DNA from 3 places in the Pseudarthrobacter lactosi genome. Region 1 is predicted to be linked to each of the others. Evidence: predicted binding sites of a transcription regulator. Region 1 holds the regulator's gene; each other region holds the start of a gene.
The links. Region 1 encodes HrcA, which represses chaperone genes, less so after heat shock. Its sites were predicted from a motif close to TTNGCACTCGNNNNNNNCGAGTGCNAA; they were not measured.
Positions count from the first base shown of each region.

Region 2: a site for HrcA is predicted at 4,585-4,611, ahead of ACZY0Q_RS09555 (Hsp20/alpha crystallin family protein). Genes of this name have one in related genera too.
Region 3: a site for HrcA is predicted at 8,289-8,315, ahead of ACZY0Q_RS06220 (FmdB family zinc ribbon protein). Genes of this name have one in related genera too.

Region 1 is NZ_JBVAYS010000001.1:649,527-658,814, forward strand. It holds gene ACZY0Q_RS02960 (PhoH family protein) at 1-115, opposite strand, end outside; gene ACZY0Q_RS02965 (GerMN domain-containing protein) at 492-1,448, shown strand; gene ACZY0Q_RS02970 (16S rRNA (uracil(1498)-N(3))-methyltransferase) at 1,458-2,240, opposite strand; gene dnaJ (molecular chaperone DnaJ) at 2,243-3,370, opposite strand; gene hrcA (heat-inducible transcriptional repressor HrcA) at 3,448-4,461, opposite strand; gene ACZY0Q_RS02985 (DUF3097 domain-containing protein) at 4,609-5,457, shown strand; gene ACZY0Q_RS02990 (DUF4870 domain-containing protein) at 5,585-6,004, shown strand; gene hemW (radical SAM family heme chaperone HemW) at 6,029-7,258, opposite strand; gene lepA (translation elongation factor 4) at 7,295-9,148, opposite strand.
Region 2 is NZ_JBVAYS010000001.1:2,061,261-2,070,862, reverse strand. It holds gene ACZY0Q_RS09590 (helix-turn-helix transcriptional regulator) at 1-262, shown strand, start outside; gene ACZY0Q_RS09585 ((R)-mandelonitrile lyase) at 311-712, opposite strand; gene ACZY0Q_RS09580 (zinc-dependent alcohol dehydrogenase family protein) at 709-1,746, opposite strand; gene ACZY0Q_RS09575 (DNA alkylation repair protein) at 1,881-2,990, opposite strand; gene ACZY0Q_RS09570 (phosphatase PAP2 family protein) at 3,123-3,902, shown strand; gene ACZY0Q_RS09565 (MmcQ/YjbR family DNA-binding protein) at 3,908-4,216, shown strand; gene ACZY0Q_RS09560 (MerR family transcriptional regulator) at 4,238-4,564, opposite strand; gene ACZY0Q_RS09555 (Hsp20/alpha crystallin family protein) at 4,697-5,122, shown strand; gene ACZY0Q_RS09550 (J domain-containing protein) at 5,198-5,551, shown strand; gene ACZY0Q_RS09545 (hypothetical protein) at 5,595-5,972, shown strand; gene ACZY0Q_RS09540 (AAA family ATPase) at 5,964-7,355, opposite strand; gene ACZY0Q_RS09535 (glycoside hydrolase) at 7,490-8,926, shown strand; gene ACZY0Q_RS09530 (ABC transporter substrate-binding protein) at 8,974-9,602, shown strand, end outside.
Region 3 is NZ_JBVAYS010000001.1:1,341,482-1,351,083, forward strand. It holds gene ACZY0Q_RS06170 (MFS transporter) at 1-902, opposite strand, end outside; gene ACZY0Q_RS06175 (Lrp/AsnC family transcriptional regulator) at 1,071-1,607, shown strand; gene ACZY0Q_RS06180 (DUF1761 domain-containing protein) at 1,617-2,042, shown strand; gene corA (magnesium/cobalt transporter CorA) at 2,044-3,039, shown strand; gene ACZY0Q_RS06190 (ABC-F family ATP-binding cassette domain-containing protein) at 3,076-4,671, opposite strand; tRNA gene ACZY0Q_RS06195 (tRNA-Ala) at 4,744-4,816, opposite strand; gene ACZY0Q_RS06200 (hypothetical protein) at 4,955-5,857, opposite strand; gene ACZY0Q_RS06205 (GNAT family N-acetyltransferase) at 6,003-6,620, opposite strand; gene galU (UTP--glucose-1-phosphate uridylyltransferase GalU) at 6,626-7,531, opposite strand; gene ACZY0Q_RS06215 (5-formyltetrahydrofolate cyclo-ligase) at 7,639-8,259, shown strand; gene ACZY0Q_RS06220 (FmdB family zinc ribbon protein) at 8,378-8,635, shown strand; gene cpaB (Flp pilus assembly protein CpaB) at 8,735-9,481, shown strand; gene ACZY0Q_RS06230 (AAA family ATPase) at 9,500-9,602, opposite strand, start outside.

The DNA of each region.
Region 1 (9,288 bases):
GGTCGGAGTTGTCAAAGAGAACCACCTCCGTCCGGACACCAGGAAGTGAATGGGGGAATTCTCCGGCGGCGCGGTCAGTATTGAGCCGGCGCTTTCCGTTCGCTGATTCAGTCATGGTGCTGGCCCGCAGGCCTGTGGTCTCCTCCACTTCGAAACTTAAAGTGCCGCCGGCTGCTGCGTGGGCGGGGTTGTTGCCGAACACGCGGGAGCCAGCGGAGTCCTTCCATCTTACGCCAGGAGGCACCTCCCGGCAGCGCCCGGCAGCCGCCGGGAAGGGTGCCCGTCACCGGCGTGCTGCGGGATGGTTGGCTTCATTAGGTATCAACTTCGCATCAGGCTCATATCGTTCCCGTTGCAGTTGGGCCGGCAGGCCGGTTTCGGTCCTTTTGGCAGAACCGGCTATGCCATGCTGGAAATCACAGCCGTTCGGGGGCCGGCTGACGGGGCCCAGGCCTCACCATTTCACAGCCGGGAAAGGACAGGCCACGAGAGTGCCGGAAACAGCGACCCCCCTCACTGCCAGACGCGCCGGGCCGCGTTTCCGTCCGCAACGGCTCCTTGGTCTACTGCCGGCGTTTCTCCTTCTCACCGGCTGCATCGCGGACCCCAGCCCCGAGCCCAACCTGACTTCCAACTCCAGCCAGGCTGTCACCGGCTCCCCCGGGGCGCCCTCCACCAGCGCACCCCTGGAAACCACACAGTCTTCCAATAAGGCACCCGTCTACTGGATCGGCCGAAGCAACAACAACGTGTTCCTGTACCGGGAGTTCCGGGACGTGCCGGAGCAGGAGAATCCTGTGACTCGTGCCCTGCGGGCCATGATGTCCGAGAAGCCACTGGACCCGGATTTCTTCACGCCCTGGCAGAATCCCGAGAAACTCGCCTCGTCCATCTCAGGCAAGAACGTCATCACGGTCGACATCTCCGAGGATGCTTTCAACAGTAACCTCGACGCTGACATGGCCGCCCGCGCCATCCAGCAGCTGGTTTTTACCGCTACGGCAGCGGCTGCGAGTTCCGGTTTGATCGATTCCGGCCAGCAGATCCAGGTCCGGATCCTGGTGGATAGCCACACAGACTACGTTGCCTTCCGCCACGTCCAGCTTGGCGACCCCATGTCCCGGGCTGCCGGCATGGTGGCGCCTGTCTGGATCATCGATCCGCAGGAAGGGACGGACCTGGCAGGCGGAAGCGTCAAGATCACCGGCCGCAGCACGGTTCCGGGCGGTAAGCTCCGCTGGCAGATCCTGAGGGCCGAAGCGAACGGGAACAAGACGCCATACCTCACCGGGGAAACCACAGCGGCCGCAGAAGCGGCCCAGGCCGGAGTGTTCACGCTTGCGCTTAGCTTGTCCGCCGGGAACTATGAGCTCCGTGTTTCGCAGGTGGATACGGCCGGCAGCAGCCAGGAGCTGAATGTGGATACGCGGAACTTCAACGTCCGGTAACAGGCCGCATCAAAAGACTGGGGCTGTCCAGCGTCCCAGTACATCGCTCGCCAGGACAACCGCTGCCGGTCCGGCCGTGGATGACCTGAGGACATGGTGTCCCAGGAGGGCCGTCACGGCGCCGGCGTCACAAAGCCGCGTGACCTCGCGGGGACTGATTCCGCCTTCCGGGCCAACGATGAGCAGAATTTCCAGCGGTCCCGCGTCAGCCTGGGCGCCCTGCCATGATTCCAGGACTGACCGGAGCGGCCGGACCGCGTCTTCGTGCAGTATTACGGCAAGGTCCGCGGCAGCCACTGCCGCCGCAAGGCCTGGCGTTTCGACGGCGGCGCGCACCTCGGGGATCCAGGCGCGGCGAGCCTGCTTGGCGGCCGCAGTGACCACGGACTGCCATTTTGCGTGGGCCTTGACCGCACGCTCGCCCTTCCAGCGGACTATTGAGCGCTCAGACTGCCAGGGAACTACGGCATCGATCCCGAGTTCGGTTGCCGTTTCCACAGCCAGTTCGTCGCGGTCCCCCTTGGCCAGGGCCTGCACCAGCACCAGCCGGATGTCGGGCCGGTCCTCCACGGCGAGGGCCGAGCATTCCACGGTAAGCTCCGCAGGCGACGCCGAGACAACAGTTCCTGTCAATCGTTTTCCGGCGCCGTCGGCAATGTCCACGGCCTCACCAGGAGATAGCCGTTTCACGGTCACGGCGTGGCGTGCCTCAGGCCCTTGAAGGATGAAACGGGCACCGGGCACCAGCTCGTCCAGCGCCCCGGCACCGCTGAAGAAAACGGGATTGCTCACTGCTACAGGTTACCGAACCGGTCCCGCAGCTTGGCAAAGACGCCGCCGCTGGCCGCCAGTTTGCCTTCCGTGAACTGCTCGCCCCGAAGCTTCGCCAGTTGGCGCATAAGGTCCTCCTGCGCAGCATCCAGCTTTGCCGGCGTCTCCACCTGGAGATGGACCATCAGATCCCCACGGCCGTAACCGCGCAGGTGCGTCACGCCGAGTCCACGGAGCGTGATGATCTCCCCTGACTGTGTGCCTGCCTTGACGTCGATCTCCTGCAGCCCGTCGAAGGTTTCCAGTGACAGTTCGGTGCCCAGGGCGGCGGCCGTCATCGGAATGTGCAACGTTGCGTGCAGGTCGTCGCCGTCGCGGGCGTAGGTGGCGTCGTTGTTGACCCGCAGTTCCACGTAGAGGTCCCCGGATGGTCCTCCGGCCGGGCCTGCTTCGCCCTGCCCGGAGAGCTGGATCCGGGTGCCCGTGGCAACACCGGCCGGCACCTTGATGGTGAGCGACCGCCGGCTGCGGATGCGGCCCTGGCCGGCACATTCGTTGCAGGGGTCCTTGATGACCGTCCCGAAGCCTTCGCAGCTTCCGCACGGGGCCGCCGTCATCACCTGGCCCAGGATGGAGCGCACCGCGCGCTGGACTTGGCCGCTGCCGCCGCAGATATCGCAGCGGACAGGGTGGCTGCCTTCGCGGCAGCAGGAACCGTTGCAGGTGGGGCAGGTGACTGCGGTGTCCACTTCGAGTTTCCGGTTGACGCCGAACACGGCATCGCGCAGTTCGATCCGGACACTGATCAGCGCGTCCTGGCCGCGGCGGACCCGGGAGGCAGGGCCGGAGGAGCCGCCCGCGCCGAAGAACGTGTCGAAAATGTCCTGGAACGCGAAGCCCTGGCCGGAGTAACCGCCGCCGCCGGACCCGTTGTCGGTGCCGTTTTCGTTGCCGGTGGTGTCATAGATCCGGCGCTTCTGCGGGTCCGAAAGTACCTCGTAGGCGTGGGTCACGGCCTTGAAGCGGTCCGACGCATCGTCCCCGGGGTTTACGTCCGGGTGAAGAGTGCGGGCCAACTTGCGGTAGGCCTTCTTGATCTCTTCCCCGGTGGCTTCCGGCGAGACTCCGAGGACGTCGTAGTGGCTGCTCAAAGTTCGTATCTCTTCCTTGTTGTACTGCCGGCAGCAGGGCTGCCGGCACTGCTCTTCGTGCCTGGACCGTAGTGCTGTTACGGACCCAGAATTCTTGAAAGGTATCGGGCTACTGCCCTGACGGCGGCCATGGTGGTGGGATAGTCCATCCGGGTGGGGCCCAGCACACCGATCTTGGCTGTGCTGTCTGGTCCGTAGCCCGTGGCCACCACGGACGCTTCCGCGAGCCCGTCGTAGGGGTTTTCACGCCCAATACTCACTGTCACGCCCCTTGGATCCTGCGCCATGTCGCTAAGGAGGCGCAGCAGGACAACCTGCTCCTCAAGGGCTTCCAGGACCGGTCCGATACTGAGCGGAAAATCCACATTGGAGCGGGCGAGGTTCGCTGTTCCGGCCATGACCATGCGTTCCTCGCGGCTGTTGTGGGCGAGCGTTTCCAGCCCGTGTGCCAAAGCCTGCGCCGCCGCACGCTGGCCAGGGCTGACGGACGAAACGACCCCCGGTAGCGACGGCGTCAGGCGGCTCAGCGCGATGCCCGCGAGAGAACTGAGGAAGTGTGTCCGCAACGATGCGATGGCGTCGTCGCCGAGGTCCTGGCCGACGTCGATCACGCGCTGTTCAACCTTGCCGGTGGTGGCGATGAGGACCACGAGGACCTGCCGCGGCGCAAGCAGGACGAATTCGATGTGGCGGATGGTAGCGCGGCTCAGATGCGGATACTGCACGACGGCGACCTGGTTGGTCAGCTGCGACAGCATCCTGACGGTCCTGTCCAGGACGTCGTCAAGATCGTCTGCGCCCTCCAGCAGCGCCTGGATTGCCCTCCGTTCCGCCTGGGAAAGCGGCTTCACCGCTGAAATCTGGTCCACAAACAGCCGGTAGCCTTTGTCTGTGGGGATCCGCCCGGCGCTGGTGTGCGGGGCCGTGATCAGTCCGTCGTCTTCCAAGGCCGCCATGTCGTTGCGGATGGTGGCACTGGACACGCCGAGGTGGTGGCGTTCCACGAGCGCTTTGGAACCCACCGGCTCGCGGGAGTGCACATAGTCCTCCACGATGGCGCGCAGTACTTCGAGTTTGCGCGGCTCGCTCATACTCCACCTCCATCCGTGGTCACTGCAGGGTTAGCACTCGACATGCCTAAGTGCTAACAGTCTAATATGAGTCACCCCGTTGTTAGCATTGGTACCGCTCCGGGCGAAATTCCGGGCCAGGATCTAGCGGCAAGGCGGAATCAATCCATGCAATACCAGAACTGGGGTCCGCAGGAGATCACCGCACCCGTCAGAAGCGAACTTCCTGAGGTTCCCGTGGAACGCGGCATGGTTCTTGAAGACGCCCAGTCCGGCTGGGTGGGAGCGGTGACCCGGGTGGAGAAGTCCGGTGGCATGCATGTAGTGGCCCTCGAAGATCGGCGCGGCAAGTCCCGATCCTTCCGGCTCGGCTTCGGGTTCCTCCTGGAGGGGCAGCCCATCCGGCTCGTTCCCCCTGCGCCCAGGCAGGCTGCCCCCGTCGTAGCAGGCCGGACAGCGTCCGGCTCGGTCCGCGTGGCCGGCCAGCGTGCCCAGGTGGCCAAGGCGAGCAGAATCTGGGTAGAAGGAAAACACGACGCCGAACTGGTGGAGAAGGTCTGGGGTGACGATCTCCGCGTAGAGGGCATCGTCGTCGAGCCTTTGCACGGCATTGATGACCTCACGGGGGCGGTGGCCGCGTTCGGTCCCGGTCCGGGCCGCCGGCTGGGGGTACTGGTGGACCACTTGGTCCCGGACTCGAAGGAGTCGCGCATTGCTGCGGCCGTAATGGCTTCCCCCGGCGCTGCCGGCAATGTGCTGATCGTCGGCCACCCTTACGTTGACGTGTGGCAGGCCATCCGGCCCGCTGTCCTGGGCATCGAACAGTGGCCCGTGGTGCCCCGCGGGCAGGACTGGAAGACGGGCATCCTGACGGCGTTCGGCTGGCCGCACTCCACGAAGGAAGATATCGGGCTTGGCTGGCAAAGGCTGCTGGGCGCTGTCCGCAGCTACGCGGACCTGGAGGCATCACTGCTCGGGCGGGTGGAGGAAGTCATCGACTTCCTGACGGTGCCTTAACGCCGGATCCGGCTCGGGCGGCGGCATTTGGTGGATGAACCAGTATTCTTGGTACTGCGGAGGCTGCAGTTGCTTCAGTCCAGCATTTTCCAACCCAGCACCATTGCACTTTCGAAGGAAGAAAACCGTGGCACAAAACGCACGCGAGCACCGGGACGACCACGGCGGTCAGGGACGTTCCGAGTACCAGGGCGTTCCGGCTAATGCGCTGCCGCTGACGGCCAGCGAAGACCGCCAATGGGCCACGCTGGCACACTTCGGCGGGATTCTCGGCTGTGTTCCGTCGCTGCTGATCTACCTGATTTTCCGTGAGCGCGGGCCCTTTACCGCCCAGGAATCCAAGGAAGCACTGAACTTCAGCCTGCCTCCCACCATTGCTGCGCTGGTGGCCAATGTCCTGGTGTTCATCCCGGTGGTAGGAAACATTTTCGCTGTCATCGCCACCCTGATCTGGATTGCCCTGACCTGCTTCTCGGTCGCCGCAGGCATCCATGTCAACAAGGGACAGCCGCACCGCTACCAGTACAACCTGCGCTGGCTGAAGTAAGCCCCACCAACGCGGGGTCAAGCGTCAGTCCGGCAGGATCCTGCGGACCACTGCGTCGGCCAACAGGCGGCCCTTCAGGGTCAATACCAGCGTGCCATGGAAGGCTGCCGGTGGCTCCACCAGGCCGTCGGCGATGAGCCCGGCCACGGCGTGACGGCCGTGTTCGCCCAGCGTTGACGTTGCCAGCCCCGACACAAGCCGGGCCTCGAGCATCACGCGCTCCACATCGCGGGTTTCGGCGTCGAGCGTTTCCCGCCCGGCGGCCGGTGACAGGCCCTGCGCGAGCCGTCCGGCATAGGCCGTGGGGTGCTTCACGTTCCACCACCGCACTCCGCCGACGTGCGAGTGTGCACCTGGTCCGATGCCCCACCAGTCGTCCCCGCGCCAGTACGCCAGGTTGTGCCGGCATGCCTGCTCCGGCGTCCGGGACCAGTTGCTGACTTCATACCAGCTGAGGCCGGCCGCACCGATCAGCTGGTCGGCGAGTTCGTATTTGTCGGCATGGTCGTCGTCGTCGATTCCCGGGACTTCGCCCCGGCGGATCTGTGCGGCAAGTTTGGTGCCGTCCTCCACGATCAGCGCGTAGGCACTGATGTGGTCGGGCTGGTAGGACAGTGCCGTCTCCAGCGAGAACCGCCAGTCCTCAAGGGACTCCCCCGGTGTCCCGTAGATAAGGTCCAGGCTCACGGCCAGTCCGGCCTCGCGCGCCCACTGCACCACCTGCGGCACGCGGCTGGGCGTGTGTGTGCGGTCCAGGACTTTGAGGACGTGGGGAACAGCCGACTGCATGCCAAAGGAAACCCGGGTGAAACCGGCATCGGCCAGCACCTGCAGGGAGGCAGGGGTGACCGAGTCCGGGTTTGCTTCGGTGGTCACTTCGGCGCCGGGTTCCAGGCCCCAGTGCCCGACGGCGGCCGTCACGATCCGGGCGAGGTCCTCCGCGGGAAGCAGCGTGGGGGTGCCGCCGCCGAAGAAGACTGTGCTCAGGGGCCGGTCCGGAAGACCAGAGTCCCGCAGGACCGTGGCGGCAAAGTCCACTTCAGACACTGCCGTGCTGGCATAGGCGTCCTGCGACGCTCCGCCGCCGAGCTCGGTGGCCGTGTACGTGTTGAAATCGCAGTATCCGCAGCGCACCGCACAGAACGGGATGTGTACGTAGAGTCCGAAGGCCCGGTCCGCCGCACCGTCCACTGCCTGGGCGGGCAGCAGACCGTCCGACGGCGCCGGGTCACCGAGCGGAAGAATGCTAGGCATTGCAGGGGCCTCCGGTGTTGCCGGCCACTGTCATCACTACTTCTTGGCCTTGTCCTTGGACTCGTCAGTGGTCAGCGCAGCGATGAAGGCTTCTTGGGGAACCTCAACGCGGCCCACCATTTTCATGCGCTTTTTGCCTTCCTTCTGCTTCTCCAGCAGCTTGCGCTTACGGGAAATGTCGCCGCCGTAGCACTTGGCCAGAACGTCCTTGCGGATGGCGCGGATGCTTTCCCGGGCGATGATCCTGGAGCCGATGGCAGCCTGGATGGGTACCTCGAACTGCTGGCGGGGAATGAGCTCGCGCAGTTTGCCGGTCATCATCACGCCGTAGGCATAGGCCTTCTCACGGTGCGTGATGGCCGAGAAGGCATCCACCTGTTCGCCCTGGAGCATGATGTCCACCTTGACCAGGTCGGCCACCTGCTCGCCGTCGGCCTTCCAATCCAGCGAGCCGTAGCCCCGGGTCTTGGATTTGAGGATGTCAAAGAAGTCGAACACGATCTCGGCAAGCGGCAACCGGTACCGGATTTCCACCCTGTCCTCGGACAGGTAGTCCATGCCGCCAATAACACCGCGGCGGCTCTGGCAAAGTTCCATGATGGCGCCCACAAACTCATTGGGCGCCAGGATAGTGGCAGCCACCATCGGCTCGCGGACCTCGGCGATCTTGCCGGAGGGGTATTCGCTGGGGTTGGTCACGTGGACCACCTTCTTGTCCTCCAGCGTGACCTCATACTCCACGTTGGGGGCGGTGGAGATCAGGTCAAGATTGTATTCGCGCTCGAGCCGCTCCCTGGTGATTTCCAGGTGGAGCAAACCGAGGAAGCCAACGCGGAAGCCGAAGCCGAGCGCGGCTGACGTTTCGGGCTCATAAACCAGCGCGGCGTCGTTAAGCATCAGCTTCTCCAGCGCATCGCGGAGCACGGGGTAGTCCGTGCCGTCCAAGGGGTACAGGCCGGAGAAGACCATCGGCTTGGCATCCGCATAGCCGGGAAGCGACTGCGTGGCGGGCTTGGCAAGATTGGTGACGGTGTCGCCCACCTTGGACAAGCGGACGTCCTTCACACCGGTGATGAGGTAGCCCACTTCGCCGACGCCGAGGCCCTTGGAGGGAGTGGGCTCCGGGGAGCTCACCCCGATCTCCAGGAGTTCGTGGGTGGCCCGGGTGGACATCATCTGGATGCGTTCACGGGGGTGCAGCATGCCATCAACCACACGGACGTAAGTGACCACACCGCGGTACGTATCGTAGACGGAGTCGAAGATCATGGCGCGCGCTGGCGCGTTCGGGTCCCCCACGGGAGCCGGCAGGTCGCGGACAATCTTGTCCAGCAGGACCTCGACACCCATGCCGGTCTTGCCGGAAACGCGGAGCACGTCGTCGGGGTCGCCGCCGATCAGGCTGGCCAGTTCGGCCGCGTACTTCTCGGGCTGAGCCGCCGGGAGGTCGATCTTGTTCAGCACCGGGATGATGGTGAGGTTGTTTTCCATCGCCAGGTACAGGTTTGCGAGTGTCTGCGCCTCGATGCCCTGCGCCGCGTCAACAAGCAGTACTGCCCCTTCGCAGGCTGCCAGCGAACGGGACACCTCGTAGGTGAAGTCCACGTGACCGGGGGTGTCGATCATGTTCAGCGCGTAGCTTGTCCCGTCGAGCTCCCAGGGCATACGGACCGCCTGGGACTTAATGGTGATGCCGCGTTCGCGCTCGATGTCCATGCGATCCAGATACTGGGCCTTCATATCGCGGGACTTAACCACCCCGGTGAACTGCAGCATGCGGTCAGCCAGGGTGGATTTACCGTGGTCAATGTGCGCGATGATGCAGAAATTCCGAATGATGGCCGGATCAGTCGCGGCGGGCACCGGGGCGGTGCGGGCCATGGGAGACACGCAGGGTCCTTACTGTTGACATTCGTGCCGCCGCCGCCAGGACGCACCGAAGGCACCCTGCGGCTGGACCGCACATTTGGAACTTCCAGTCTCCCACGTCCGGACGCATCGTATTGCATTCAGGTCAAACCCGCACGGGG
Region 2 (9,602 bases), 1.4 Mb from region 1:
GCTGTTCAGGGACCGGTGGGCTTCCCGTGACGTGGTCTTCCACCGGAGCGGGCTCAAGCGGTTGCATCACCCGGTGGTGGGTGACCTCGACCTGAACTACCAGTCCATGGAGCTGCCCAGTGAGCCGGGTCTGGTGTTGAACGTCTACACCGCACCGGCGGGCTCCCCGACGGCTGATGCCTTGCAGCTGTTGGCCTCCTGGGCTGCCACCCACGAAGAGGCCTTTGCCGAACCGGGACCAACTGCAAAGCACCCGCAGTAACGCCGGGCTGCGGCCTTACTGCGGGTGCCTGTCGTCTTCCTACGTCGTCTAAGGGTATTCGTCGGCCGTGAGCTTGGCACCCCAGACTGTTTCGGGTTCATCGCTGTCCACGGGCGCTTCCCACAGGGCGAGGTGGCACATGAAGTTGCCTTCCGTCGCGCCGTGCCAGTGCCACTCGCCCGCGGGCGTATAGACGGTATCGCCGGGGTGTAGCTGGATCAGCTCTTCCCCACGCGATTGCACATACCCCAGGCCTTCCGTGACGTGCAGGGTCTGCCCGACGGCGTGCTTATGCCAAGCGGTGTGCGCGCCGGGGGTGAAGCGCACCAGATTCAGCCGGGCGCGGGAGGGTTGCTGGCCGGAGTAGTACGCGTTGAAATAGACGTCGCCGGTAAACCAGTCCTCGGGTCCCTTGACGGTGGGCGTTTTCGGTTGCTTCTGCGTGCTCATGGGCGGACCAGGACCTTCAGCGCCTCGCGGGAATCCATGGCGCGGTAGCCGTCGGGCACGTCGTTCAGGCTGATGGTGCGGTCGAACACCTTGCCCGGGTTCACGGTGCCGTCAAGGACCCCGGGCAGCAGCGTCTCGATGTAGGCGCGGACGGGAGCGGGACCGCCGGTGAGTGTGATGTTCGGGCCGAACATGGAGCCGAAACCGATCGGGGCGTCCTCGTACTGGGGGACGCCCACCCGGCTGATCACGCCTCCCGGGCGGATCACGCCGAGGGCCTGGTCGTACGCCGGCCGGTGCCCCACGCACTCAAGAACGGTATGCGTTCCGTCGCCACCGCTGAGTTCGCGGACCTTCTCGATGCCGGCCTCACCGCGCTCGGCGACGACGTCGGTGGCGCCGTATTCGATGCCCAGGTCGGTGCGGGCCTTGTGCCGGCCCATCAGGATGATCTGTTCGGCACCGAGCTGCTTGGCGGACAGCACCGCCATCAGCCCCACCGCACCGTCACCGATGACCGTGACGGTGGTCCGGGCGTTGACGCCTGCCTTGATGGCGGCGTGGTAGCCGGTGCCGTAGACGTCGGAGAGGGTCAGGAGCGAGGGCAGCAGCTCACTGTCCTCGCCCACCGGGGCCTTGACCAGGGTGCCATCGGCGAACGGCACGCGGACGGCCTCGGCCTGGGCGCCGCCGATCCCGCCGGAGGCCCAGAACCCGCCGTGGCGGCAGGAGGTCTGCAGGCCTTCACGGCAGAAGACACATGTCCCGTCGGACCAGGCGAACGGGGCGATGACGAAGTCCCCCTTCTTCAGGGTGGACACCTCTTTGCCCGTTTCCTCGACGACGCCGATGAACTCGTGGCCCATGGGGCTGCCCTGCCGGGACGCGGGCATGCCGTGATAGGGGTGCAGGTCGGAGCCGCAGATGCAGGAATTGACGATCCGCACGATGGCGTCGGTTGGATCCTGGATGACGGGGTCGGGCACGTTCTCGACGCGCACGTCGCCGGCGCCATACATGATGGTTGCTCGCATTTTCGTTTCCTCATCATTTCGTCGGGGGCAGGAGCCCGGATGTTCCTTTACTAGCCAACCGCACATTCCGCTTGGGTGGGAGTGGCTGTTGATACAGGTACCCGCAGTGCCCCCCACCGACCGATGAGGACAGCTCAGAGATGCAGCTCAAACTCCGTGTGCCCGTGCCGGATCCCGTTGATTTGCAGTTCCAGGGCGTGGACCCCCGGGTGGTGCACCCGGGTGGTCATCTGCCGGAAGGCATGACGCTTCGATAGTGTGCGGGTCTCACCGGCAGCCAGGGTGAGCGCCGCGATCTTGAAGACCTTGGCCGATTGCGTGCCGTTGGCTTTGACGTAGTGGACCACGTAGTCCACGGCGAGCTGGGCATCGCCGTTTCCGGTGTTGGCGATCGCGAAGTCGAAAGCCAGTTCTCCCGGTATTGCCACCGAGTTCCGGTCCAGCGTGGGCCCGGTGACAGCCACCGACGCCGGCGTGAACCCCTGCAGCGCGAGTGCACCGGGGTGGGCCTTCTTGATCAGCGTCCGCAGGCCATGCCTGACCACCCATGCGGTGTTGGCGTCCGGGGCGGCCAGCCAGCGAGCAGCTGTCGCCACCACCATCTCCGGTGCGTGCCGGGCCAGATCGTTGAGGTGGTTCGCCACCGAGCGCCGCACGTACTCCGAAGGGTCCCGGTAGAGGGCGTCCAGAATGGGGAGGGTGGCCTCCGGATGAAGCACGACGGCGGGTACCCGCACCGCCCAGGGGAGGTACGGCCGCGTCCCCTCGCTGGACAGCCGCCTGACATGCTCGTCATGATGCCCGGTCCAGCCCTGGATGATCTGCAGGGAACGCTCCAGGTCCGCGGCCAGCAGCCGGCGGATGGCGAACTCGCCGGTGAGCCTCGGGGTCAGTTCGGCCAGGAGGGACAGGCAGTCGTCAAAGTCAGGCGCAGCGCCTGATTCGAGGGTAAGCGTGACGGCCGTTTCGGAGACCGGCCAGAGGATCCACCCTGTGAAACCGGCGCCGGAAAGGGCGCTCCGGAAGATGCGTGCCGCCGTCGGATACCTCGGATCCGGAAGCTGCCGGATGTCCGCCAGCAGCGCACTGCTCACAGCATCCGTCCGGCCGCGCAGGCTCAGATCGTCCAAGTGTGCGGCGGCAGCGGCGACGTGCGGCCAGCCCGATCCCGGAGCGGCCTCAGCTAGGATCCCGGCGAGTGTTGCCACGCCCTGCCGGTTGATCAGCTCGTTCATTGCGCCCATTAAGTCAGGCTACCCCGGCGGGCTGACATGACTGGCGGGAAGCCGCCGTAGTTGAGAGCAGGACCAACACCGGGCAGAGGGGATAATCTTCACCTTAGGCACACTCCATAACGGCGCACGGACGGAAATACAGTGGCAGAGCAGGCAGGTAAGAACAGCTTTTGGCGGACCTTCCATGACAAGTTCGTGGTGGAGGAACGCTTCATGGAACCGGCCGCACGCACGGCGCTGTACCGGACGGCGGTGGTGCTGATGAGCGTGGGAGCCCTGCTGTTTGTCGCCACGCTGGTGGGCGTCCTGCAGACCAACACCGGCCCGTGGGGTCCCGACGAATCCATCCGCAACTGGCTGCTCTCGCTCCGGTCAGAGACCCTCACTGCCGTGATGATCTTCCTCGCGGTGGTCTTTGGCCCGGTTGCCCTGCCCATCATCGTGCTGGTGGTGACGGTGGTCTGGGGGTTCGCGGCCAAGCACGCCTGGCGGCCCATTATGCTCGCCGCCGCCATGCTCACCGGCGTCGTGATATCGCAGATCATCCTGGCGATCGTCCAACGCTCGCGGCCCCCGGTGGAACTGATGCTCTTCGGCGCCGACCACACGTTCTCGTTTCCGTCCGGCCATGTGCTGGGTGCCTGCGACTTCCTGCTGGTGACCACCTTCCTGGTCTTCTCGCGACGGCAAAACCCGAAGTCGGCCGTCGTCGGCTTCGTTGGGGCGGGCATCGGCATAGTTCTCGCCGCTGTGAGCCGGCTGTACCTCGGCTACCACTGGCTCAGCGACGCGCTGGCCTCCATTACGCTCTCGCTCCTGATCCTCGGTGCCGTCATCGCCCTGGATACGTGGCGGACCGCCCGGATCCCCGGCGAACGGATCACGGGCAAGCTCTCCAAAGCGGACGCGCCGGGCGACTAGCCGCGATGGCAACCGAGGACGATGTGCGCAGGATGTGCCTCGCGCTGTCCGGTGTCACCGAACGCAGCAGCTGGGACCAGCCCGCCTGGTTCGCGAAAACCCTGATGGCGCGCATGTGGGAGGACGGCGTGCTGACGGTGAAGACCACCGAGCGGGAGGCCTTGGCCGGCACCGAACCCGGAACGTATTTCTGGACGCCGCACCATGAGCGATCGCCGCAGCTGGTGCTGATCCGGCTGCCCCGCATAGGCACTGAGGAACTCGGTGAACTGCTTGAGGAGTCCTACCGGCTGGCGGGCGGCCGTGGATCCTGACCGGCCGCATGACTCTGGCCGCTACTTGTCCGGACGCGACCGGGCCCGCCTGAGGGCGCGGTGGAGTTCGGCGTTGGCTACCTCGAGCTCCAATACTTTGGCTATGCCGGCAAGATTGAGCCCCTGGTCCAGGAGCTCGCCGATGTGCAGGAGCAGGGCGACATCGGCATCACTGTACTGACGCGTGCCCCCGGCCGTCCGCTCCGGGAGGATCAGGCCTTTCGTCTCGTAGAGCCTGATGTTCTGCTGCCCGGTTCCTGCCAGCTTTGCGGCCACAGAGATGGCGTACAGTGCCTGCCCGGCCCGAGGTCCCGGTTTCTGCCCTGGTGCTCCGCTGACCGCGTCCACTCCAATTCCCTCTCCGTGATGTTGCATCAGTCTCGCACGAGTGCTATAAAAAATCTATATCCACCAACATAGATAACTGATGGTGGGTAGGTGAACTAATTTCAACATCTCAGACTGAAGGAGTGGGAAATGATGTTGATGCGTACGGACCCCTTCCGTGAGCTGGACCGGCTCACGCAGCAGGTCTTCGGAACCGCGGCCCGGCCGGCGGCCATGCCCATGGACGCCTGGCAGGAAGACGGCGAGTTCGTGGTGGCGTTCGACCTCCCGGGCGTTAATACCGATTCGGTGGACCTCAACGTTGAACGCAACGTACTGACTGTCCGGGCGGAGCGGCTGGATCCCACGCAGCCCAATGTGGAACTGGTGGCCTCAGAGCGGCCGCGCGGAGTGTTCAGCCGCCAGCTGATCCTGGGAGACACGCTCGATGCGGACAACATTACGGCCAGCTACGACCAGGGCGTCCTGACCCTGCGGATCCCGGTGTCGGAGCAGGCTAAGCCGCGCAGGATCGAGATCGAAACCAAGCAAGGGTCCCTGCACGAGATCGGTAAGTAGGTCCGGATACCTGGGGCGCCGGCTACGTCCGGCGCCCCAGCACCTTCCCGGAACTGTCCCCGAGAAGTACCAGCCATGACCAGCAAGCCCGACTACTACGCCGCCTTGGGCATGAAGCCCGAGGCCAGCCAGCAGGAGATCTCCCGTGCCTACCGGGCACTGATGCGCACCCACCACCCAGACGTCGACGGCGGCGCAACGGGTGACCGCGACGTCCAGGATGGAGAGTTGCTGCGCATCATGCAGGCGTTCGCTGTCCTCCGTGACCCCGCGCGGCGCGCAGCCTACGACCGGAGCCGGACCGGCACCAGCGTGCAGGACGACGGTCCGATCGTCATTCCCGTCCGGACGGTACGCGGCCGCGACGTGCCGGCCGGCAGCGCCATCAGAATCACGCCCGTGCGCTGGGAAGGCGGACCTTGGGCGTAGGCCGGTAAGACCAGAGCCATCACCGCGAGGAGGCGGACAAACAATGACCGATTGGCGCCGCTACGATTCCCACCTGATCCCTGCATTCCACGAACGCTTCGAACAACGCTGGGGCAAGGGCACTGCGCCGTTCCTGGACCCTGAAGCCCACGAAGAGCCGTTGCCCCGGGCCCAATGGATCAACCCCGTTACCGGCGCGGCCCTGGCGGTTGTTCCGGTGTGGACCGCAGAAGACGAACAACAGCGCTCCTTCGGAGTGTTCTACCTCCCGCCCGCCGGGGACATCTGGGTGCTCCGGCCGGGATACACAGGCTACCTGGAGCCGGCCGACGGCGACGCGGAGCAACTCGTTACGCTCCGGAACGATGCCTATCGGAAGGCTGTTGCCCACGCCAAGGAATTTCTGTTCGGCTCACAATGAACCGCCCGCGTCCGTGCCGCTGCCCAGCAGGCTGCGGGTGAGGGTTTCGGCGTCGGCCATCAGGTTCTCCACGGCGGCCGCCAGATGGGCATCAGACACCGACGCGTCATCCAGTGCCGCCGCCACCACTGCCCGCCGGACCAGTTCCCGGGCAAAGGATGCGGTGGTTCCCGCGGTGCGTTCCGCCGCGGCATCCAGGGCTTCCGGGCTGAACGCCACCAGGCGGCCGTAGAGTTCCAGCAGCCGGACACGCTCGGCATGGGCCGGGAGCGGGATCTCCACCGCGAGGTCCACCCGGCCCGGCCGCTGAGCCAGGGCGCGTTCCAGCATGTCCGGCCGGTTGGTGGTGAGGACAAATGCGACGTCGGCATCGTTGTCCAGGCCATCCATGGCGTCCAGCACCTCAAAAAGCAGCGGCTGCGGCCCGTGCCCGAAACTCCGGTCCTCGGCGATCAGGTCGCAGTCCTCCAGCACCACAATCGAGGGCTGCAGCGCACGGGCCATGCGGGCCGCCTCGGAGATCCTGGCGAGCGACCCGCCCGAGAGGAGGATCGCCGTCGAGCCTTCACTCTGGCTCAGCAGGTGGCGCACGGTGTGCGTCTTGCCGGTCCCGGGCCGGCCGTAAAGCAGGATGCCGCGTTTGAGGTGCTGGCCGTGCTGCTTCAGGGACGCCCGGTGCGTGGCGATGCCCACGGTGTGGTCTGCGACCTTCTGCAGGAGGCCGTCGGGCAGGATAACGTCCGACGCCGGGAGGCTGGGGCGGTGGTGGAACGTCACCCCCGCCGTGCTCGGCCCATACTCGGACATCACCAGGGAGATGACCTGGCCCTTGAGGACGCTGTTGTTGTCCATCCGGAGACGGAACTCGGCCAGGAACTCGTTGGCTGTTCCCTGCCCGGTTGCCAGCACTTCCAAGGTGGCCGTTTGACGCCCGGTCCGCGGGTCCGCGTCGCGCTGAAAGACAGCCAGCCGGTGGCTTTCGAAACTGAAGAGCCAGAGCCCCATGGCCACCGCCTGGCGCTGCGTCTCAGGTCCCACGGCAAGGTTGGTGTAGTCGGGCTGGGACAGCGGAAACTGGGGAAACAGCGGCGACTGCTGAATCATGTCGCTGAGTGTCTGGTGGTGCCGCTGGGCGCCGCCGATGCCCACCAGTCGGCTGTCCGGATCCTGGCCGGCAAACTCCGCCATCAGGATGTCAGCGTCCACAAACCGGTGCGGCGGGATGTTTTCCACCACCACGGATAGGCCGTCGGCGGGCTCTCCCAGGTGTTCCGTCAGCGCCTCCAGCAGCTGCTTTCCCGCCTGCTGCCGGTGGTTTCCGGCCTGCGCCAGCTGAACCAGCTCGGAAAAATCGTCGATGAACTTCCCCAGTTTTTCATCCATGCACAGACCCTAGCAGGGCGCCGGAATATGCCCAGCGATGCACAAAACCAATATTGCTAAAACGCTTGATCAAACTCACATTCGGCGCTACCGTTAGGTGATCAAACGCTTTAGCAGAATGGACATCAGTGCCGATGAAACGCTCAGTTTTCTTCCAGCCCTCCGACGGCTGGGTTGGCGACCTCATCCCCTTCGAGAAGGACGGGGAGTTCTGGCTCTTCTACCTCCATGAGGATCGCTCAGACCCGAAACCGGGAACCTCATGGAACCTCGTCACCACCAAGGACCTCACACAATTCGAGGACCACGGCGTCTCCCTTCATCACGGAAGCGAAACCGATCTGGACTTCAACGCCTACACGGGCAGCGTCGTCGTCGATGAAACCGGCATCCACCACCTGTTCTATACCGGACAGAACCCACGCAACCTCGGAGCGGACGGCGCACCCCTGCAGCTCGTCATGCAGGCCACGAGCACCGATGGCATGCAGACCTGGGAGAAGCACCCGGAACTCACGTTCGGCGCCCCGGACGGCTACGAGTCCGGGGACTGGCGGGATCCCTTCGTCTTCCGGGACGAGGCGGCAGGCCAGTGGAGGATGCTGCTGGCCGCGCGGCACTCCGCAGGTCCTGAACGCCGCCGCGGCGTTATCGCGCAGTGCGTTTCCAGTGACCTGATGGACTGGCGGCACACCGAACCGTTCTGGGACCCGCGCCGCTACATCACGCATGAATGCCCGGACGTCTTCGCATGGGGTGACTGGTGGTACATGGTCTACTCGGAGTTCTCCGAATCGTTCACCACCCGGTACCGCATGGCCAAGAGCCCCAACGGTCCGTGGACCGTACCGGACCTGGACAGCATCGACGGGCGCGCCTTCTACGCTTCAAAGACCGCAGAGAGGGACGGACGCCGTTTCTTCTTCGGCTGGATCGCCAGCAAGGAAGGCAACCGCGACGACGGCCCCTGGCAGTGGGCAGGCACCATGTCCGTCCTGGAAGCTCGGCAAAACCCGGACGGAACGCTCGGATTCGCGTTCGCGGACGAACTCGTGGACAGCTTCTGGGATGACGTTCCGGTGTCTCTGTCGGACGAACTGCCCACCAGGCTTCACGTCCCGGACGGATACGCCGCCGTCGCCTCAAAGGAAGAACTACCCAGCCAGTTTTATGCCAAGGCAGTGCTGGACATTGGCGCCGGGACCACGGAATGCGGTCTGCTGCTGCGCTCAGGCCCGGACGGCGACCAGTCCTACGTCCTGCGCCTTGAACCGAAGCGCGGCAGGCTCGTCTTCGACCGCTGGCCAAGGACCAGCACCGGTGACGCGCAATGGCATGTCTCCGGTGACGTTCCGTTCGACATCGAACTGGAACGCCCGTGCGATCTTGCCCCCGGCGAACACACCCTGGAAGTCATCCTCGACGGCGACATCTGCGTTGCCGTACTGGACCGGCAAGTGGCCCTCAGCACCAGGATCTACGACTTGCCCGCGGGGCGGATCGGCGTTTTCGCCGGCGAAGGATCCGTCACCGTCACTGAACTTGAAATACGCCAGCGCACCGACAACTAAATACCCACCACCCTCATCCTCCAATCCAATCAAGGGAGATTGCCCTCATGAAAAAACTGTTCCGTGCTGCCGCTGTCGCAGCCGTCACCACCCTGGCCCTGACAGCCTGCGGCGGTGGAGGGTCCGCTGACCCTTCCAATGTCAGCCCCACCGGGGAAATCAAAGCCCGTGAAATCTCGTGGCTGCTTTCCCGGCCGGCGGACGGGGCCGTCATCAACATCATGAAGAAGCTCGCGGACGAGTACGCCAAAGACCACCCGGGCTTCGAACTGAACCTCATCACCACCCCCGACCGGCCCTCCTACATCCAAAAGCTCGAGACGCTTGCCGCGGCCAACAAACTCCCCGAACTGTTCGACACCGACGCCACGCCTTTCGCCCAGCAGCTGGCCAAACAAGGCAAAATGGTCGACGCCGAAAAGCTGCTGAAGTCACTGGATGTCTATGACGACTACCGGCCCAGCGCGCTGGACTACCAGCGGTTCGACGACGGGTCCCTGAACATGATTCCGTTCCAGTTCGAGCTGGAGTTCGTCTGGTACAACAAGGCCCTGCTGCAGAAGGCAGGGGTCGCCGTCCCGAAGTCCCTCGATGACATCCCCGCCATGTGCACCGCCCTGCGTGATGCCGGCATCACCCCCATCGCCATCGACGGCCAGGACCAATGGCCGCTCGA
Region 3 (9,602 bases), 690 kb from region 1:
AGGACCGCCAGCCCGGCGGGCACCACAAAGCGGCCCCGCACCGACAGCACCTGGCTCAGCGCCGAGGCGGCCAGCGTCATCCCGGCAAGGGCGCCGATCAAGGGACGTGAATCCGTGTGAAGGATCGGGGCGAAATAGGCCGGGGCCAGCGACAGGCAGAATCCAAAGACCGAGAAGCTGAGGAATCCGACGGCGGCCGCGAGCCAGAACGCCCCCCGCGCCTCAGTGGATACCGCGGGCCGGCGGGGAGCCAGGACCATGACGGGACGCCGGCCGGCCGGCGGCTTGATGGCCGGCCGGGCCTCAAGCAGGTAAAGCGGCACCAGCATTGCCGCCAGAATTAGCGAGTGAACGTAGTACGGGGCTGTGGTGGGCCCCGGTAGCAGCGACAGCACGCCGCCGATGACCGGTCCGGCCGCTACTCCTCCCGCCGTTGCCAGCAGTGTGAAGCGCGTGGCCCACTCAGGCCGGGTTGGAAGCAGTTCCCGCAGCGCGGCGGCACTGGCACCCGTGGCCAGGGCAACGGCCACACCTTGTAGCGCCCGTCCGACGCAAAGCGCCACAAGGTTTTCAGCCTGCGAGAAGACCCAGCTGCCCGCCAGTCCGGCGAGTACGGCCAGGATGAGCGCCGCCCGCCGGCCGATGTGGTCCGACCAGTGGCCGGCCAGCATGAGCGTTGCCACCAGCGCGAGGACATAGCTTGCAAAGGCCGCCGTGACCCCGGGTGCCGAGAGGCCAAGGCTTGCCTGGAGCAGCGGATACAGGGGCGTGGCCAGGTTCGCTCCGACCAGCAAGGTGAAGATGACGGCACCGGCCATCACCAGCCGTGCGGTGGTGGATGCATCCCAGCCCCGCCGCCGGGCGGTGGCCGGACGCATGCGGAGTTCATTGAAGACTGTCATTGCTGCTGCCTTGGAGTCGACCGGGGCGGTGGGTCCTTGTGGGAAGCCGCTCCGGGTGGAAATTGATACCTAAAGAATGCTTGACTGTTGACTGATTGGTTCCTTGCTAATGAAACAATTGAGCAAAATACGCAATTCCTGGTGTATCCAGTAACCGAAAGTGACAGTTTGCCTACCCTTGATCCCACTGACCTGAAGATCCTGCTGGAACTCATCCGCGATCCGCGCGTCCAGATCGGCGAGTTGGCCGAGATGCTGGGGATTGCGCGCAACACGGCGCAGTCGCGAGTGCGGCGCCTGCTCCGTGCCGGGGTGCTGCACGACGGCGGCCGCGAGATAGACCTCGAGGCGGTAGGGTACGACGTCGTCGCCTTCGTCACGATCGAAGTGACGCACCGGGAACTGGACGGAGTTGTGGGCGCCCTCCGGCTGCTCCCCCAGGTTCTGGAGGTCCATGAGATCTCCGGGCGCGGCGATGTCTGGTGCCGCGTGGTGGCCACCGATACGCACAACCTGCAGTCCGCCCTCCGCCAGATCCTCCGTATCAAGGGCGTGATACGGACCGAGACTGTCCTGGCTCTCCACACCCACATTCCGTACCGGACCGAACCGCTGATCAGCCGCCTCGCACAGGCTGTGCCCGGCAGCCCAACACGGCCCAAGCAATCGTCGGGGCGCGGCGGCGGGTCCACCGAAGACAGTTAGGATTCGAGCATGGATTGGCTTTCGCATATTTCACAGATCAACTGGCTCGCCGTGCTGCTCGCCTTCATCTCGAGCATGCTTATCGGCTTCGTCTGGTACATGCCGGCCGTGCTGGGCAAGCGGTGGATGGCCGCCATCGGAAAGACCGAACAGGACCTCAAGAACATCAGCGGCGGCGCGGGGATCTGGGTTCCCATGATGGTTACGGCCGCCCTGACCGCCGTCCTCCTGGCCGTACTGATCAGCAAGCTGGGCCTGGACAACGCACTGGCGGGCGGCTGGTTCGCCCTGGTGCTCGCGCTGGTGTTCCGCGCCGGCGGCCACGTCATCCATAACGGATTCGCCGGCCGCCCGACAACGGTCACCCTGATCGATTCCGGACACGACCTGCTCGCGATGACGGTGGCCGGCGCGATCATCGGGGCGATGTCCTGACGTGACCATCATCGACAATGCCGTCTACGTGGACGGCGTCCGAAGCGCGGAGCCGGAGAGCCTGGAACAGACGTTCGAGACCCTTGCCCATCACGGGGGCATGGCCTGGATCGGGCTGTACCGGCCCACGGCGGCGGAAATGGCAGCGGTGGCCAGCGAGTTCGGGCTGCACTCCCTGGCGGTGGAGGACGCCATTTCGGCGCACCAGCGGCCCAAGCTTGAACGGTACGAGGACAACCTCTTTACGGTGCTCCGCCCGGCGCGGTACCTCGATGCCACCGAGACCGTGGAGTTCGGTGAGCTGCACATCTTCACCGGCAGGAATTTTGTGGTCACCATCCGCCATGCCGAAATGGCCGGCGTTGCCCGGGTGAGGCGGCGCCTGGAGGGCCGCCCAGACCTGCTCCGGCACGGACCGGAAGCCGTGCTTTATGCGTTGCTGGACCTAGTGGTGGACGACTATGCACCCGTGGTGGCCGGCCTCGAAAACGACATTGATGAAATCGAGGACCAGCTCTTCAGCGGGGACAACACCGTCTCCCGCCGCATCTATGAACTGGCCCGCGAAGTCATCCAGTTCCAGCGCGCCATCCATCCCCTGCCGGACATGATGCAGCAGCTCAAACGGGGCTTTGAAAAGTACGGCGTGGATTCGGAACTGCAGCACAGCCTGCGGGACGTCGAGGACCACGTGGAGCGGGTCATCTCGCGCGCGGATTCATTCCGCGACCTGTTGCAGAACGCCCTCACGCTGGACGGAACGCTGACTGCCAACCGGCAAAACGAGGCCAGCGCCAAACAGAACGAACAGGTCAAGAAGATCTCCTCCTGGGCGGCGATCTTCTTTGCACCTTCCTTTGTGGCCGGTGTGTACGGCATGAACTTTGACCACATGCCCGAACTTCACTGGGCCCTGGGCTACCCGATGGCCATCGGGCTGATGGCCGGTACCGCAGGCCTGATGTACGCCATTTTCAAAAGGAAGGGCTGGCTGTAGGACGTTCGGCGATGCGGCGCCTCAGGCGGGGCGGCCTCAGGCGACCTGCAGGTCCACACTCCCGTGGCCTGAGTCCGCGGCGCTGAAGACCAGTCGCCGGTTGGCGATCTTGTCGGTAAAGAAACGATCGTGGCTGACCACCACCACTGCCCCCGGGAAATGCAGCAGGGCGCGCTCCATGACCTGGGTGCTGGAGAGGTCCAAATGGTTGGTGGGCTCATCCAGCAGAAGAACCGAGGCACCCGAAAGCAGGCACTGGGCCATGGCCACACGGGCGCGCTGGCCGCCTGAGAGGTTGCCGATCTTTTGCTTGAGGTCAGCCTCGGAGAACTGGAACATGGCCAGGAACCTGTTCACCGATTTCTTCGTCGCAGTCAGGGCCAGGCTGTCAGGCATCGCGTTGACCGCATGGCTGACCGTGTCGTCGTCGTCCAGTTCTTCCAGCACCTGGTTGTAGGAGACCATTCCGGCGCCTTTTGCCCAGGCTACGCTGCCGGAATCGGCCGGTTCTTCGCCGGTGAGTGCCCGGAGCAACGTGGTCTTGCCGCTGCCGTTGGACCCGATGACGGCAATGCGGTTACCGCGCCCGATTTCGAAGCTGAGGCCGCTGAACAGCGTTCTTCCGCCGTAGGCCTTGCTCAGGGATTCCACCCGGCACAGGACGTCCTTGACGTACAAACCGCCGTAGATTTCCGTGATGATCTGGTCCACGGGCCGGGGCGCACGGGACTTCTTGATCCTGGCCAGCTGGTTGGCGAGTCCCTTGCCTGCCGCCTTGGCCGCTTCCCGCCGGTCCGAAATGCCTTCGGCTTCGAAGGCGAGCAGCTCGGACTCGTGGACGAACTGGCTCTCCAGGCTCTTGAGCCTGAACTGCTTGGCAACCACGTATTCGGCAAAATTGCCCGGGTATTCGTGGAGGTGGAAGTTCTCGACCTCCACGATACGGGTGACCACGGAGTCCAGGAACTTCCGGTCGTGCGAGACGATGATCGCAGCGCCCTTGAAGGTCCGGAACCAGCCTTCAAGCCATTCGACGCCGGCCACATCAAGGTAGTTGGTGGGTTCATCAAGCAGGAGGACGTCCGGGGCTTCCAGCAGGATTTTTGCCAAAGCTGCCCGGTTCCGCCAGCCGCCGGAGAGCTCGTCAATGGCGCACGTGCGGTGGTGGTCGCTGAAGCCGAGCGTGGTGAGTACTTTGTCGATGCTGCGCTGGTAGTCCCAGCCATCCAGCCGGTCCATCGCCTCAAACAGTTCGGACTGGCGGTGGATCAGTTCATCAAGCCGCGCTGCGTCGGAGGAGTCGGCGGCGATGGCCGCGTCGATGCCGGCCAACTCGGCCTCGATCTCTTTAACGTGGGCGAACAGGCCGTCCAGGACCTCCGCGATGGTGGCTTCACCGTTCAACTCCGAGAACTGCGAGAAGTAGGCAGCCTTGGTTCCGAGCTCGACGGCCACGGTCCCGGAATCGGGGGCCACCTGCCCTTGGATCAGCTTCAGGATGGTGGACTTGCCCGAACCGTTCTTGCCGATCAGGCCAACCCTGTCACCCGCGTCAAGCTTGAAAAAGGCTTCACGGAGAACCTGGGTTTTGTCAAAGCCGACGTTGACGTCGTTCAGCCGGATCAAACTCATTGATGGTGTCCAATCCAGTGCTAGCTAACTGCGGGCCCGGGGAAACACGGTCCTGGCCAGACAGATGATGTGTGGAGCTAAGGAGATTCGAACTCCTGACCTCTTCGATGCGAACGAAGCGCTCTACCAACTGAGCTATAGCCCCGGAACAGTCCCCCGTCCTTTGGAAGGAACGGCGGTACCGGTGACCTTAGGCTACAAATTTTCGTCGCGCATTGCGAATTGACACACCGCACCTGGACTGGCAACCGGCGTGGGCTGCCCTGGCTACCTTAGTGACGTATCAGGCGCGGCGGCGCTGCAGGACGTCGTCGAGGTTGCTCAGGGCGCTCTGCGCCTTGGTGAGGGGCTTCGCGGCAGGCGCGGTGGGTGTGGCTGCGGGTACGCCCTGTTTCAGGGACGGCTTACCGACGGCTTTGGGCGCCTCGGGAAGATCTAGCGGCTGGGGAGCCGGGCGCTCGGCCTTCGCGGCCTCAACGTACACCGGCTTCGGCACGTCCACCGGTTCCCAGGTGGTGTCAGCCGGCTTCAGCGACATGGCGGCACTGGCATCTCCGGCGGCAACGGCAACAGCCAGTGCTGCTTCCCGGAGTTCCATCGCTGTCAGCGGCTTAGGCTTCGGCTTGGGCTGGTGGGCCTCGGCGTCAAAGAGCCGGTTTTCCGGCCGGGCGGCGGGACGGGCCGCGGCATCCGTGGCGACAGATCCCTGACGCCGCACGGGGGCACTCATCGCTGAGCGAAACGCGGCGTCCACCTTCGCTTTGCGGTCGCGAACGGCCAGGGAGCGGAGCAGGGCCACAGCTGCGACGGTGGCGGCCAGGCCGGCAACCGGCAGCAGCGCGTTTCCGATTCCGAACGGCAAAAGAACACCAGAAACAAAAGCGGTCAGCAGCGCCAGGACACCGACGAGGGCAATCGCTGTCCGGCCATAGCGGATCCGGAACGTGCCGCCCGTCGTCGCACCGCCGGACGTTTCCGTTGCGGGCTCGGGGCTCTTCCTGATCTCCATGGCTGTCTCCTGCTGGGCGGTGATGTTCAGTACCGTCCCGGCTCTCGGTTCCGATGATTCAATGGCTGGTAGTTCCACCGGGAAGTCACCCGCGGCCTGGGCCTGGTGCCGGCGGTTCCGCAGAACATAGGGCGCAACCCATACGATCCAGAGCACAACGGCAACCACAAGGATCACTGAGCTGCTTAGGGGGAAGTCCACAATCAAAACCGTATGAGTATTACGGCAGCCGCCCCCGCATTAGCCACGGTGTGTCGCGGGCAAGGTGGCAATTGATTGGATTTATGACCTTGGAGGTACCCACGGAGGGTCAAGGCGGGGCTCAGGACCGGGACGCGAGCCACCGCGCGAGCAACCCTTCCGGGACCTCTTCAGCGGTCAGCGCGAAGGTCCGGTGGTCTGCCCATTCCCCGTTGATGTGCAGGAAGCGTGGACGGTAGCCTTCGTCGCGGAATCCCAGTTTCTCAACCACGCGGAGGCTGGGGCCATTCTCGGGCCGGATGTTGATCTCCATCCGGTGCAGGCCGAGGGCCTGGAAGCAGTGGTCCGTGGCCAGGGCCACGGCTGTGGGCGCGATGCCATGGCCGGCGCGCGCCTGGTCGACCCAGTACCCGAGCGTGGCCATCATGGCCGAACCCCACACAATCGAGGAAACAGTCAACTGGCCAACGATGACCGGGGCGGCCAACCTGGGTGTGCGCTCAGTGATCAGGAACGGCAGGGCCGTTCCCTGTGCGGCCTGGATTTTCAGGGACCGCACCATCTGCCGGTAGTCAGGCAACGCACCGCCAGGCGCCGGGTTGGATGCCTCCCAAGGCGCCAGCCACTCGCTGTTGCGCCCCCGGACCTGGGTCCATTCCTTCTTGTCCCGGTGCCGGATGGGGCGCAGGACCAGATCACCGCATTCGAGGGTTACGGGCCAGATGGGTCCGGGGCGCACGGCAGCTATTTAGTGAGGCCGGCCGCGAAGCCCGGCAGCCACTCCCGCAGGCCGGGGCCGAGGTCGTCGCTGTCAATGGCGAGCTGGACGCACGCCTTGAGGTAGCTGAGCTTGTCACCGGTGTCGTAGCGGCGGCCGCGGAAGACTACTCCGTAAACTCCGTAGCCTTCGCCTTCGCCGGCTGCCAGTTCCTGCAGGGCGTCCGTCAGTTGGATTTCCCCGCCCCTGCCGGGGCCGGTGCGCTCGAGCACGTCAAAAACTGCCGGGTGGAGGACGTAGCGGCCAATGACGGCCAGGTTGGAGGGTGCCTCCTCCACGCTGGGCTTTTCGACGAGCTTGTTGATCCTGACGTAGGCCTCGCCGTCGATCTCTTGCACATCGGCACAACCGTAGGCACTGATCTGGGAGGGTTCCACCTCAATGAGGGCCACCACGGATCCGCCGGTCTTGGACTGGACTTCGATCATGGTGCTCAGAAGTTCGTCCCGGGCATCGATCAGGTCATCGCCCAGCAGGACAGCAAACGGTTCGTTGCCGACGTGCTGCTTCGCACGGAGTACCGCGTGGCCAAGGCCGTTAGGGTCACCCTGGCGAACGTAGTGGATGTCTCCGAGGTTGCTGGCTGCCTGGATGGACTCAAGTTTGGCGAGGTCGCCCTTGGCTTCCAAGGTGTCCTCCAACGAAGGAACCCTGTCGAAGTGGTCTTCCAGGGCACGCTTGTTGCGTCCGGTGATCATCAAGATGTCGTTCAGGCCAACATTGACGGCCTCTTCAACCACGTACTGGATGGCTGGCTTATCCACCACCGGGAGCATTTCCTTGGGCATGGCTTTTGTGGCCGGCAGGAACCTGGTACCGAGTCCGGCAGCGGGAATAACGGCCTTGCGTACTGTCTGCTGAGTGGTAGTCACTGGACTAATCTAACGGAGGGGCCGATCATTCAGTAATTATTGGTTGCTCGTCGGCCGGCGCGCCGCAGACGCTGCGCCAGCCACATTAATCGGCACGAAGGAGCAGCATGTCCGAAGGCAGCAGCGTAGCCAAGGCGGAGATCCGCGCACGCCACCGTGCGTGCCGTGCTGCGACGGATCCCACCCAGCGTGACGCGGTCGGTGCCGCACTGGCCGCCCACGGCGCCGCGTGGGCCGAACAGCTGACCGATGGGACGCCGTCGACCTTTTGCGCCTACCTGGGCGTAGCACCCGAGCCGCCTACCCTGGCCCTGATCAGCGAACTCCACCGGCGCGGCCACGCGGTCCTGCTCCCGGTCTGTGAGCCCGGCCGCCAGCTCAGTTGGACGCACTGGAGCCCCGGTATCGAGTTTGTCCGCAGCCGGTATGCACCGGTGCTGGAACCGGCCGGACCTCGCCTGGGCCTGGGCATCATGGCGTCCGTTGCCGCGCTCTTCATCCCTGCCACGGCCGTGGACAGGGATGGCAACCGCATCGGCCAGGGCGGCGGCTACTACGACGTCCTGCTGGGCTCACTGGCCGGAGACGGCCTTGACATCCCGTTTGCGGCCGTCGTCTTCGATTCAGAAGTGCTCCCGGCCGGAAGCATTCCCGCTGAAGTCTTTGACCGGAGGGTTCCGGCTGCCCTGACGCCGTCAGGTTTGATCCGGCTACCGGACCCCGCCTGACGGGGGGCTACTTTCCGGGGGTGATAGAATTGGCACTCAGGCCCTGCGACTGCTAATGGACGGTTTGCGTTCAGCGCAACACACAGGACCTCTCGTTTGCCCCCGAGGAGGATCACCAGTGCCCACTTATGCTTACGCCTGCAAGGATTGCGGCCACGCCTTCGACGTTTTCCAGTCGTTTACGGACAGCACCCTGACGTCATGCCCGGAGTGCGAGGGCGAGTTGCGCAAGAAGTTCAACAGCGTGGGTGTGGTCTTCAAGGGCTCCGGTTTCTACCGGACTGACTCCCGGGATGCCAAGGGAAGCACCGTTTCGGCTGCCCCTGCCGCCCCCGCTGCCGCACCCGCGCCCGCCACGGCCGCTGCCGCCAACTGACCTCCGGCCTGACAAGACGTACGACGCCGGCGGCTCGGTTGTCCACATAGGCACCTTCGCTTCTGTCGGACTCGGTTGCCGGTACGTAGCGTGGTTCGCATGCCCGCTACCCTCTTTCGTTCCAGCCGCGGATCCGCCCCGCCGGGACGCCAAGTCCGCCGTCCGCTCCCGTCAGCACGCACCCGGGGCGTCCGTGGCCACAGGCTATGGTCCTGGCTGGGCCGGAACCGGCGCCTTGCGATAGCCCTCCTGTTTTGCCTTGCTGCCGGGATCACGGTCCATCAGCTCACTCCCCCGCCCGCCGATACCGTCTCTGTGCTGGCTGCGGCCCGAGACCTCCCCGCGGGCACGGCCTTGTCGGCCACGGACCTGACGGCAACTAAGATCCCACCGGGGATGCTGACCGCCGGGGCTATATCCCGCACCGGTGAAGCCACGGGAAAACAGCTGGCAGCCCCTTTGCGGAAGGGCCAGCTGGTGACGGACTCCCTGCTGCTGGGACCCGGCCTCCTAACCGGGACGCCTCCGGGCTCCGCAGCCGTGCCCTTGAGGATGGCCGACCCTTCCTCCATCCAGCTGGTATCGCCCGGGCAACTGGTCAACGTGGTCCGGACCGGGGCGAACGGCTACGATCAGCAGTCCCCCTCAGAAGTCCTTGCTTCCTCCGTTCCTGTCCTGTGGACGTCAGGACAGGGCGGCAAGACGGGTCAGTGGTTGGGCACCGGCGAAACCGACGGGCTGATCGTCGTGGCGGCAGCCCCGGAGCAGGCTGCCCGGCTGGCCGGGGCGTCCACCCAGGGCAAGCTGTTTTTCGTTCTGGTGGGGCCGGACGGCGGGGCCGGGTGAGGCGTTGCAGCCTGGAGGTCAGCCCCAGTGCGGCGGCTTGTTTTCCCTCAGCCAGGCGTCGTGATCGTTGTCGGGGCCATCGCCCCAGCGCTTCGGATCATCCTCCGCAGCCTTGTTGGGC